2 regions of the Shewanella sp. MMG014 genome follow, and region 1 is predicted to be linked to the other one. Evidence: predicted binding sites of a transcription regulator. Region 1 holds the regulator's gene; the other holds the start of a gene.
The links. Region 1 encodes sigma-54, which starts transcription at its own class of promoters, with help from an activator protein. Its sites were predicted from a motif close to GTTGGCACGNNNNTNGNNT; they were not measured.
Positions count from the first base shown of each region.

Region 2: J8L86_RS01465 (DUF3192 domain-containing protein) is a predicted target of sigma-54. The motif match lies at 1,622-1,640, and genes of this name have one in related genera.

Region 1 is NZ_JAGJDZ010000003.1:199,417-205,210, reverse strand. It holds gene J8L86_RS06160 (KpsF/GutQ family sugar-phosphate isomerase) at 1-17, shown strand, start outside; gene kdsC (3-deoxy-manno-octulosonate-8-phosphatase KdsC) at 19-582, shown strand; gene lptC (LPS export ABC transporter periplasmic protein LptC) at 579-1,139, shown strand; partial or broken gene lptA (lipopolysaccharide transport periplasmic protein LptA) at 1,204-1,686, shown strand; gene lptB (LPS export ABC transporter ATP-binding protein) at 1,944-2,675, shown strand; gene J8L86_RS06135 (RNA polymerase factor sigma-54) at 2,880-4,364, shown strand; gene hpf (ribosome hibernation promoting factor) at 4,389-4,676, shown strand; gene ptsN (PTS IIA-like nitrogen regulatory protein PtsN) at 4,679-5,122, shown strand; gene rapZ (RNase adapter RapZ) at 5,119-5,794, shown strand, end outside.
Region 2 is NZ_JAGJDZ010000001.1:348,063-353,856, reverse strand. It holds gene syd (SecY-interacting protein) at 1-218, shown strand, start outside; gene J8L86_RS01475 (Zn-ribbon-containing protein) at 344-1,117, opposite strand; gene J8L86_RS01470 (hypothetical protein) at 1,197-1,532, opposite strand; gene J8L86_RS01465 (DUF3192 domain-containing protein) at 1,727-2,113, shown strand; gene J8L86_RS01460 (DUF2789 domain-containing protein) at 2,127-2,357, opposite strand; gene J8L86_RS01455 (GNAT family N-acetyltransferase) at 2,485-3,114, shown strand; gene J8L86_RS01450 (DUF962 domain-containing protein) at 3,172-3,495, shown strand; gene J8L86_RS01445 (DUF3301 domain-containing protein) at 5,155-5,541, opposite strand; gene J8L86_RS01440 (DUF3549 family protein) at 5,538-5,794, opposite strand, start outside.

The sequences.
Region 1 (5,794 bases):
AAGCAGGAGTCATTTAATATGTCGAATAGTCAAGTTCATCAAGGATTATATGGCCCTGTATCAGACGATATTTGGCAACGCGCTAAAAAAATCAAACTCCTGATCTGTGATGTTGATGGGGTCTTTTCTGACGGGCGTATATATTTAAGTAACGCAGGCGAAGAGTTGAAAGCTTTCCATACCCGTGATGGTTACGGTATTCGATCGATTTTAACTAGCGGTATCAGTGTTGCCGTTATCACAGGCCGAAAGTCTGCCATTGTCGAAAATCGAATGACGGCGCTAGGTGTTAGCCATATCTATCAAGGGGTAGACGATAAGCTCACACCATTTACAGAGTTACTCAGTATTTATAATGTAACGCCAGATGAAGTTGCCTATATCGGTGATGACATGGTTGATTTACCCGTTATGAAAGAAGTGGGCTTAGCTGTTTGCGTAGCAGATGGTCACCCATACGTAAAACAACATTGCCAAATGATCACTCGCATTAATGGCGGTAACGGCGCTTTACGTGAGTTAACTGATTTACTGCTTGTTAGCCAAGACAAATTCGAAACAGCCCACGGAATGAGTATATGAGCCGTACCACCCTCGCTATTCTCGGCTTCTTTGGTGCAGCATTAGTTTTATACTGGCAAGTGCAAGTGAAGCGTAGTCAAATGGAAGCCAATAAGCTTCCCGATCCCGCGCGTCCAGAATTCATCGCTAATGACTTACGAAGCACAGAATTTAACGAGCAAGGATTAGTACAAAGCCGGGTGTCAGCAAAACACATGGAACACTTTCAGCAAACCAATGAAACCCTATTCACTGAGCCTGTATACCTTATCTATCCAGAAAACGGCGAAGCTGAGTGGCAATTAACCGCTGAATTAGGCAAGCTTAATAAAGAAACTGGTAAAGTGGTGCTAGAAAAAAATGTTATTATTGATGCAATAAACATCAATGAACCAGTACAATCGCTAACCACAAGTATGCTTGCATTAGATTTAAATACCATGATCATGACGTCTGATCGACAGATTAATGTCTCAGGACAAGATTTTAAAATACAAGGCTTAGGCCTTTATGCTGATTTAAATGCCGAAGAGTTAGAGCTTTTAAGTCAGGTAGAAGGAACATATGAAGCAAAGTAAAACACTGACATTTTCACTCAATAAGCTTATGAAAACAGACTTTATTAGAAAAAGTATTCTGGGTATGAGCCTAATGGGATTGAGCTTAGTGACAGTCACCGGCGCTCATGCCAAAGAAGGTGATTTACAACAAGAGCTTAAAGTCGCTGCCGTCAGCCAAAAAGCAGATATTAAAAACAACCAAGTGATTTTCTTCGGCCCAGTGAATGTGACGCAAGGCACCATTAATATTAATGCCGATCAATTACGTGCATTCAGTGAAGAATCAGGTGGCAAAAAAACCATGATTGCGACAGGTAATCCAGCCACATTCTCACAAGAACTCGATGATGGCCGTATCGGTACCGCAAGTGCAAACGAAATAAAATATGAGCTTTCGACCAGTATTTTAACCTTAAAAGGCAATGCAAAACTTGACCAGGCAGGCAGTCAGGTTACTGGTAATCTCATTAGCTATAATATTGATAAACAGCAACTGATCGCTGAAAGCACAGGTGAAGGAAAAGACAGAGTTATCACAATTTTTCAGCCAGAAAATTACCCTGACTTGAATAAAGAAAACGAAGAACTTGATAACTCAGACGAAGCGCCGTTAGAAAATAATGATTCGCTTGATAACCCAGATGCTGATACGACTGACAATGCATCTAACAATGTAACTGAGAATCAAACAGTGACTCCTGAGGCAAATGCTGTTGAAACTAACACTGATGCCCTCCTTGAATCAGTCACCCCTCAAGAATCTGATATTCAAAACTCAACCAATGCAGACATAACGACCCCTGCGGCAGAGCAAAAGCAATAATGACACAAATTACCTTAACAGCTGAGAACTTAGCAAAAAGCTATAAAAGCCGCCAAGTTGTCAAAAACGTTAGCCTAACCGTTAAAACGGGTCAGATTGTTGGTCTTTTAGGGCCAAATGGTGCAGGTAAAACCACAACCTTTTATATGGTTGTTGGCTTAGTCAAAAGCGATAAAGGTCGTATTTTGATTGATTCTGACGACTTGACTGCAGACCCAATGCATTTACGTGCTCGTAAAGGTATTGGTTACTTACCTCAAGAAGCCAGTATTTTTAGAAAACTCACTGTGCACGATAACATCATGGCAGTGCTGCAAACCCGTAAAACCTTATCGAGTGAGCAACGAATCGAAGAGTTAGAGCACTTATTAGAAGAGTTCAATATTACCCATATTCGTGACAGCCAAGGTATGGCTCTATCAGGTGGTGAACGTCGACGTGTAGAAATAGCACGCGCTTTAGCCGCCAATCCTAAGTTTATTTTATTAGATGAACCATTTGCGGGTGTTGATCCTATCTCTGTGATAGATATTAAGAAAATTATTCAACAACTAAAAAATCGTGGTCTTGGCGTATTGATTACCGACCATAATGTCCGTGAAACACTTGATGTATGTGAGCGTGCGTATATTGTCAGCCACGGAGATTTAATTGCTGAAGGTACGCCTGCTGAGATCTTAGACAATCAGCAAGTCAGGTCAGTATACTTAGGTGAGCAATTCAAGCTATAGTTAGCATTCTTTAGTGTACAAGCATGGCATTTTCGCGGCCAACCAGTCCCACTTTTTAGCGTTATACACTAGACTCAAAACGTAACGCTAATTTTTGGCAAAGTAGAACCCAAGTTCGGTTAAAGTCTAGCTAACACTTACAAAAGTGCTAGACCCATAACATTGTAGTCGCGATGATGAAATTCAATTAGGGATAAGCGGTAAATGAAAGCCTCACTCCAACTTAAAATGGGTCAACACCTGACAATGACCCCGCAGTTGCAACAAGCCATTCGCTTATTGCAACTTTCCTCTTTGGAGCTACAGCAAGAAATTCAGCAAGCACTTGACTCAAATCCTCTTCTTGAGCTTGAGGATGAGTTTGCCAAAGCAAAAGAACCAGTCAAAGACAATGCTCAGCAAACTGACACCGATTTTAGCGATAACAGCCAAGTCAGCGTAGAAAAAGACACCTCATCAGTCGATACCACAGAGTCACTTACGAAAGAGTCCATGCCTGAAGACTTACCAATGGATACCACTTGGGATGAAGTCTACACCGCCTCTCCTAACTCAGGTTCTGGCGCTGTAAGCCGTGATGACGATATGCCATTTCAAGGTGAAACGACTGAAGGTTTGTACGAACATTTAGAATGGCAAAAAAACTTAACCCCATTTTCTGAAAATGACCTCGCCATTGCGACAGCCATCATCGACGCAATTGATGATAGAGGTTACTTAACCCAATCAACAGAAGATATTCTCGATGCACTCGGTCTTGAGGATATTGAACTTGATGAGGTTGAAGCCGTATTAAAGCGTGTACAACATTTTGATCCAGTGGGTGTCGCTGCAAGAAATTTAAGCGAATGTTTGATGATTCAATTGGGACAATACCCAAGCGAAATCCCTTGCATAGAAAATGTAAAATTACTGATATCTGAACACCTAGATTTAATAGCAGGCCGTGATTTCAGATTACTAATGCGTAAAACCAAGCTTAAAGAAGATGATTTACGCGAAGCGATTCAATTTATCCAAACACTGAACCCTCGCCCAGGGTTACAAATTACTCCAATCAAAGATGAGTACGTCATCCCAGATGTCACAGTGTTTAAAAAGAATGGCCGTTGGGTCGTTGAATTAAACCCAGATAATATGCCTAAAATAGGCGTAAATCAGCAATATGCGGCCATGGCAAAAGGCTCAGCCAATCAAGCTGACAGCCAATTCATTCGCGGTCACTTACAAGAAGCCAAATGGTTTATTAAAAGTATTGAAAGCCGCAATGAAACCCTGTTAAAAGTGGCAAATTGTATTGTTCAATTCCAGCAAGGTTTCTTTGAGTTCGGCGAAGAAGCCATGAAGCCTATGGTATTAAATGATATTGCCGAAGCGGTAGAGATGCATGAATCGACCATCTCACGGGTTACAACTCAAAAATATATGCACACCCCTCGCGGCCTTTTTGAACTAAAATACTTCTTCTCTAGCCACGTAAGTACCGATGATGGCGGAGAGTGTTCTTCTACAGCAATCAGAGCCTTTATCAAAAAGCTGGTCGCCGCAGAAAACCAGAAAAAGCCACTTAGCGATAGTAAAATGGCGACGCTACTGGCAGAACAAGGGATCAATGTTGCTCGGCGTACGATCGCCAAATATCGTGAAGCAATGCTCATCCCTCCCTCAAACCAACGCAAAAGCTTATAAGCCTTTGTTATTGGAGGATGATCTATGCAAATTAACCTGACTGGACACCATATCGAAATTACTCAATCTTTACGTGAGTATGTGCAAACTAAGTTTTCAAAGCTTGAACGTCACTTCGAACAGATCAATAATGTTCACGTTGTGCTCAATGTACAAAAGTTACAACAGATTGCCGAAGCTAAATTGCACCTCAAAGGAGGTGAAGTTTTTGCCGTATCTCAAAACGCAGATATGTATGTCGCAATTGACGCCCTGATAGACAAATTAGACCGTCAGGTAATTAAACACAAAGAGAAGTTAATTAAACACTAACGATGGAACTTCGCACCATCCTGCAGCCGGCGTGCACTACCTGTGCCACTCCGGGCAGTAAGAAAAAGGTACTGGAACTTATCAGCAATTTAATGGCTGACCAGTACCCTACTCTATCTTCACAAGCTATTTTCGAAAGTTTAATAGCACGTGAAAAAATGGGTAGCACAGGTATCGGCAATGGCATTGCGATTCCACATGGGCGTTTAGACGACATTGAATCGCCGATCGCTATTTTGATCAAATGTGAAGAAGCTATCGACTTTGATGCTATTGATAAGAAGCCAGTAGACATTTTATTTGCCTTATTGGTTCCTTCTGAGCAATGTCAGCAACACTTAAGCACGTTATCAAGTATGGCTGAGAAATTAAGCGATAAACTCATCCTTAAAAGACTTCGAAAGAGTCATGACGCTACAGAACTGTATCAGGTTATTACTGCATGAAACTTGTCATCGTATCAGGACGATCGGGCTCAGGTAAGTCAGTTGCTTTAAGAGTGTTAGAGGATTTAGGTTATTACTGTGTTGATAACCTACCTCTCCCACTGATTGGCAGCCTACTAGAGCAGCTAAAAGGAAATAACGAACTTGTCGCCATCAGTGTTGATGTGCGTAATATCGAAGAGCAAGGCAAAGTATTAGAGCAGCAAATCGCTTTGTTGTCCGACGATACCACGATCATTAGTTTATTTTTAAATGCCAATGATCAAGTACTGCTTAAACGATACAGTGAAACACGTCGATTACACCCGCTGTCAAAAAATCAAATCTCATTACAAGAAGCGATTCAACTTGAAGGTCGATTGCTCGAGCCAATCGCCAAAATGGTTGATCACTACATCGACACATCTCAGCTGAATATTTACGATTTGAGCGATCAAGTCCGACAAATTCTTATGGGCAGTGTTGATAAAGAATTAGTCATTCACTTTGAATCATTTGGATTCAAGCACGGTATGCCTACTGAAGCCGACTTTATGTTTGATGTCCGCTTTTTGCCAAACCCACATTGGGAGCCTGAGTTAAGACCATTAACGGGTCTTGATCAACCAGTACAAGAATTCTTAGGCAGACAACCCCTAGTCAATAAGTTCATCTGGCAGATTGAGAATTTAT
Region 2 (5,794 bases), on a different contig from region 1:
TGATTACTGTCGATAATGAAGATGGCAGTGTGTGGATTGAAATTCCAGGTGATAGGCCCAAAGATAAATTAGCCGATAGTCTTGCGGAATTTATTGATGCGCTAACACCACGAATAACGCCGCCAGTTGAGCCGATTGTAGAGGAATATGTTGCTCACCCAGGTATTTGGCAGCGAATGAAAATGATGTGGAATGATTTGATTAAAGGTAAGAAATAATTGCTTATTCGGATATAAAATATAAAAGCCAGACTATAGATGCGGTCTGGCTTTTTTATTGAATGAACCGATAATGCGTAATCAGCTAACTCGTTGTATTAGTATCTATTGACGAGAAGATAATTTTACTGATGATCCCATGAGATATTCGATACGATTCGACATGGCTCGCACCTAAAGTGGAACATGTCTAATAATGGCTCATCTAAACGCCACGCTTTTGAGCCGCAACGTGGACAAGCTCGGTTTTTTTCACTGGCAAGGTTTTCGCCACCGACACGGTATAAATAATAATAAGTTGGGATTTTAGTTAAATATTCAACTCTGCCCCTGATATCCCAGCCCCGTCTAAATAAATCACTTTGATGACTGGTAATTTCTTCTAATGCTGCAAATTCAGCCTGAGTGGCCGCTGCCATTTGTAATTCATCACAGGCTTGCCATTCTGTCTGCCAGCGAATGACGCGTTTATGATCGCCGTTAAAGGTGGCAGGCAGCTGATACAGTGGAATGGGGAGCAAGTTATCGCCAGATCGGATAGGTGAACACATATGCACATAGCTGGTATATAACACTTGCCAGCTAGGCTTCTCTGTATTGCTGACTTCAGAGTTAATATCTTGGCCTATATATTTCTCGCGCGGTGCTAACAGTTTTGCGTCTGTTAATTGTTGTAAGGCTTGTTTAGTCCAAGGACTATTGTGACGAGTTGCTAAGCTGGTTTTTTCTGGCATCAACAATCGCACTTTAAACTTACCTTCGTTAAAGGCGACTGCAAATTCTCTTCCCAATATTTGACCGTTTGCTCGTAATGATTCGAGATAATGGTTGATGGCTTTTTCTGCCGCGGTGATGGTGGTATCCGCAAAACATTCAAATCTGAGCTCAGTGACAAACATGGGAGTTCCGTTAATGTGTTAAGTGTTTGGGTGTCGTTAAAAAGTCTTGTGGTCAATCTAATTTAAACTAATAACAGGGTTATGATTGATTTTCTAATTGGGTTATACGCTGTTCTAGTAATTCAATTTTTTTGTCAAAGTCAGCTTTCATTTGTTGGATTTGTGTTTGAAATAGTTGCTCAAGTTGTTGTCGCTCAGTATTGGCTGTTTGTTTGGTCGACTCTAGCGCATCGCCCAGATCTGGCAAGGTTTGCCACTGATCTTTTGGGATAGCTTTAAACTGTTGCAAGCCTTGGATTAACAAAGGCATTGGCACTTTACCACCCAGTTTTCCTTTTACTAATGCCATCGTCGGAGTGTGGCCATTCATTGCAATGGTTTTGGCCGCTGCGAGGACTTGTTCGATTGGACTCATAATTAGTGAAAATCCTCAATGTTGATTGGTGAAAATGATGATTTAATCAAATATTATTTTAAAAATATAATAAAATCAACAATATAACTTTTGGCATGCTTTTAGCTTAATCATAATGGACAACATTATAACGTATCTCAAAAACAGTTTGAGTAGAAATTACGTGAGAATCATTTTAATAATAAGGAAGTATCATGAAAGCAAAATTGGGTTTAGCATTGTTAATGGCTGTAAGCAGTCTTTCATTGAGTGGTTGTGTGTTGAATGTGGGTGATCACGAAGGTAATCGCAGCAGTTCTTATTGGGAAAAACAACAACAAACTAATCGTACTAATTTATCTAAGTTGACGATTGGTATGGCGCGAGATCAAGTAACGACTTTAATGGGTACTGCTGATTTCAGTGAGGCTTATGTTACTCAAGCTGACGCAGACAGTCCGAAAAAAGAAGTCCATGTATTCTTCTATCGTACTCAGTGGAGTAAAGGTGATGGTAAAACCACTAAGGATGAATGTACTCCTGTGGTGATCAGTGATAATAAATTAGTTGGTTGGGGCGATACGGCTTACCAAAAAATCTAGACTGTAGTTACTGTTATTGCCTTAATAAGACGTCCAGTTGGTCGACGAGTTCTGACCACTGGGCGTCTTGCGTTAAGGCCTCGGTAATAAATGCTTTTTGGGCCTCATTCCAAAAGCTAGCTTGGGTAATTGGTGTTTCGTTAGGAATGTTATGCGTAGTAATAAAGTGCTCAATTCCTGTCGGTGATGCATCCAGTCCTAGTTGTTCAAATAGGTGGTTTAACGTTATTGAGATGGTATCCATGATGACGACCTTATTAAGAAGTGAATGGACTTATCTTCACTAAGCCTAGGCGAGCGGATTAAAATTGCAATATGTTTCAAACTTGTTAACTTGTAACTATTCACTGAACTTCAATGAGACTGAAATTATGGAACAGACTACTATGGCGGAATATCGTGCAGTGTACCTGACAGCAGAAGATTTACGGGTGGCTGCGTCGATAATATACAACGCCTATCATGATGATCCGTTTTTCATTGAAGCCTTGTCCACGGCAAATAAAGCCAGTTACGAGCAAAAATTACGTGCCGCTATTAGGGAAGAATTAACTGAGTTATGGCAGCAAGAGCAACCTTTAATTGGCTGGTTTAATGGTGAAAGATTGATTGGTGTTGCGTGCGTGATTACTCATCAAGTGCCATTAGGTGAAAGCCGCTATTGGCATTGGCGTTTGAAAATGGTGCTGGGAACCGGTTGGAGCTCCACGCAAGCCTTAATCAACAAAGAGAATAGTATTTTAGAAAGCCTACCAAGTAATCAATATGGCATTCTGCAGTTTATAGCGTTATCGCCCATTGAACAGGGTAAAGGGAATGGCGCTAAATTGATTCACGCTGTGTTAAGTTGGTGTGATGACCAACCTGAACTCGATGGTATCGGCGTGTTTATTAATAATCCTAAACACGGTGAGTTATTTATCCGCGAGGGTTTTCAGCACCTTTCTCAACTGACGATCGGCACTGTAGATGGTGAAGTATTGATATATTCGAGTAAATAACTCGGTTCGTAGTTTATATAGTGAGCGTATTGATTTAATTGCTAGGTAGGATGGAAAATGAGCACGAAAAAATACCAAGACTTTAATTCTTTTTATCCTTTTTATTTATCTCAACATCAAGATGTAACATGCAGACGACTTCACTATATCGGTAGCGGAATTATTGTAGTCATGTTGATTATAGTGTTGTTATCAGAACAATGGTGGCTTTTATGGACATTGCCCGTAATTGGTTATGGCTTTGCTTGGGTTGGTCACTTCTTCTTTGAAAAGAATAAACCTGCCACCTTTGAGTACCCCTTTTATAGTTTGCTTGCTGACTGGGTCATGTTTGCACAAATGTTAAAAAGTAAACTCGGCCTCAAGAAAAACTCAGGTTAAGTGTTAATCAGGAATGTAAGAGATCTCTCACCTTACTGTAGGTTTTCATATTCTTTAATCGAGTTGATTTCTTTTATTTAATTTTTATATTCTTTTAAAACAATAGTTTAGTTGTTTTGGTTTGACGTTGGCTATTGTGAATATTTTGTTTCATCCACTTTTTCCATTTTTCTATTACATGATTTCAATACAATAAAGTCACTAAGCAATTAATTGAATGACTAAACAAATCGTTACAGGAAGTCACTTTTTAAAAAGTCAGTGAACAGTAATAGTAGTGCTTAGAAAGTATTTGGCGATTAACACTCAGGATGAGAGTTATTGATACGAATACATGTAATGATTTTCAGGATGAAAGTAGGACACGCTCAAGGAGTGGGCAAAAGCTCAGTTAAGGATTAACTGAAACATGGATGACCCCAAGTCAGGAAGATATGGGTAGCAGGAAGCAAATACCAGGAAGGTAATTTTAGGAGTTAGATTCGGTCAAAAGGATTGACTGTTCAAAGGATTGAGAACTCAAGTATGGCTTAAAAGGCATATACAAGGATATTGAGTAAAAAAGGAATAAGGGAGCAAGGAGCAAGACGATTCGCAAGGATGGAGCAGGGAGCACAACATAGCAGGATGGCTAACAAAGCGTAAAACTGGCGCAACCTTACATGTTAGGGTTGCGCTTTTTATTATATGAGATATTCATTTGTTAAATATGTGAACAGCTTAACTGCTTCAAAAGTGCATTTGTCTACCTGGTTTGTAAGAGATATCTCACAAGGGGTGTAAGAATAATCGCTTTTAAAATAGACTTACATCAAGTGTTTTTTTTAAGTTGCTGATAATTTTAACTTTATTATGTTTGTTTGAGATTTGCAGTGTTGTTTTTTTGTTAATCTGCTGTTTTGTGCATATTTATTTATTCGTACATCTCTTAAAATATACCCAAGCAGTAAATGCACGAGAGAGATAATTTGTTCATCAGGATGATGATTAAGAATTCACTTTCTCGACGACAGTAAAACAACCGTTATGGATAACGGCAGTGTCAAAGGATGATACTGACATCATTAAGATGAAGGGTTTTATTGTAGAAAAGGATTTTTAGGACATCAATAAAAGGATTTACGCTGTTATGGATAACAGTGATTGCATTGGATGCAAATGATTGAATCATGGATGTCATGGAAGAAAACCAAGGATGAATTAAAGGACACGCTTAAGGATTTGAGCAGGCTCGGTCAAGGGATAATCGAGTAAGAGGGACAGTACTTCAGTGTACAAGGAACATCAAGGATTGAATAAGGATAGCGCACGGAGCAAGTTAGACGCATGGATGGTGCAGGGAGCACAAAAATAGCAGGAAGGCTTAACAAGAGTACAAGAGGCCGCGGCAATTTATTGTCGCGGTCTTTCTTTTGGAATTTGTAAAGTTTGGACTCAAGTTTATTTTGGCAAGGTGAAGCGTTAATTACCGTTATTTTTTACTTTTTAAAGGCATGCATTGGTTTAGGCATTCTGGTGCAAGTGAAAACTCTACTTTACCTCTACTTTTACTATGACTTTTCACGCTTATTATCGTGTTTTTAAAAGTGTTAGCGACAGATATAAAAAACGCCATCAAAATGATAGCGTTAGTGATAATAAAGCGCATCAATGTTGTTATTATCGGCATTTACCCGAATTGCAGCTAGAAGCACCGCCGCAACCACCAAATTTGCCTTTAGCCATTGGTGCGTCCATCCATTCAGGCTCTGGAAAAATTGGCCAATTAATTTTTTCAATTTTTTTGCCGTGCATGTTGATATGGCCACGGTATTGGTTAATACCGTCGGTGCTGAACTCAAACATGAATTTAGCTCGCCAACATAACCCTGTAGTACCGCCAATGCTCGGTTTTGCCGACTCCATTGCGATAGCAAGCAGCTGAACCTTCTGACCAGCACAAGACTTTTCAGCATAACGGCGGCTGATCTCTGCCATTTGGCGCAATTGCCAAAAAAATGCAGCGACCACTACAACGGCAACGATTAATATAAAATCTGACATCATTGGCTTACGGCCCTAAATAATCCGCCAATGGCGGAAGAAAGTGTGGCGCTGCGGTCGGTACTTCTTAAGTCTAGTAATAGCGATTCTCGCAGGCTTGGTATTGCTACGATATCAGCAAATACTTGATTAAAGAAGTTTTGCGGTTGATTGGCTAAAACTTCTAGATAAAGTTTGCGAGTTGCATCATCTTTTAATGCTATCCAGCTTCTTGCTGCAATAGTGATCAATAAGTTTTCATCTAATTGCTGAAAAT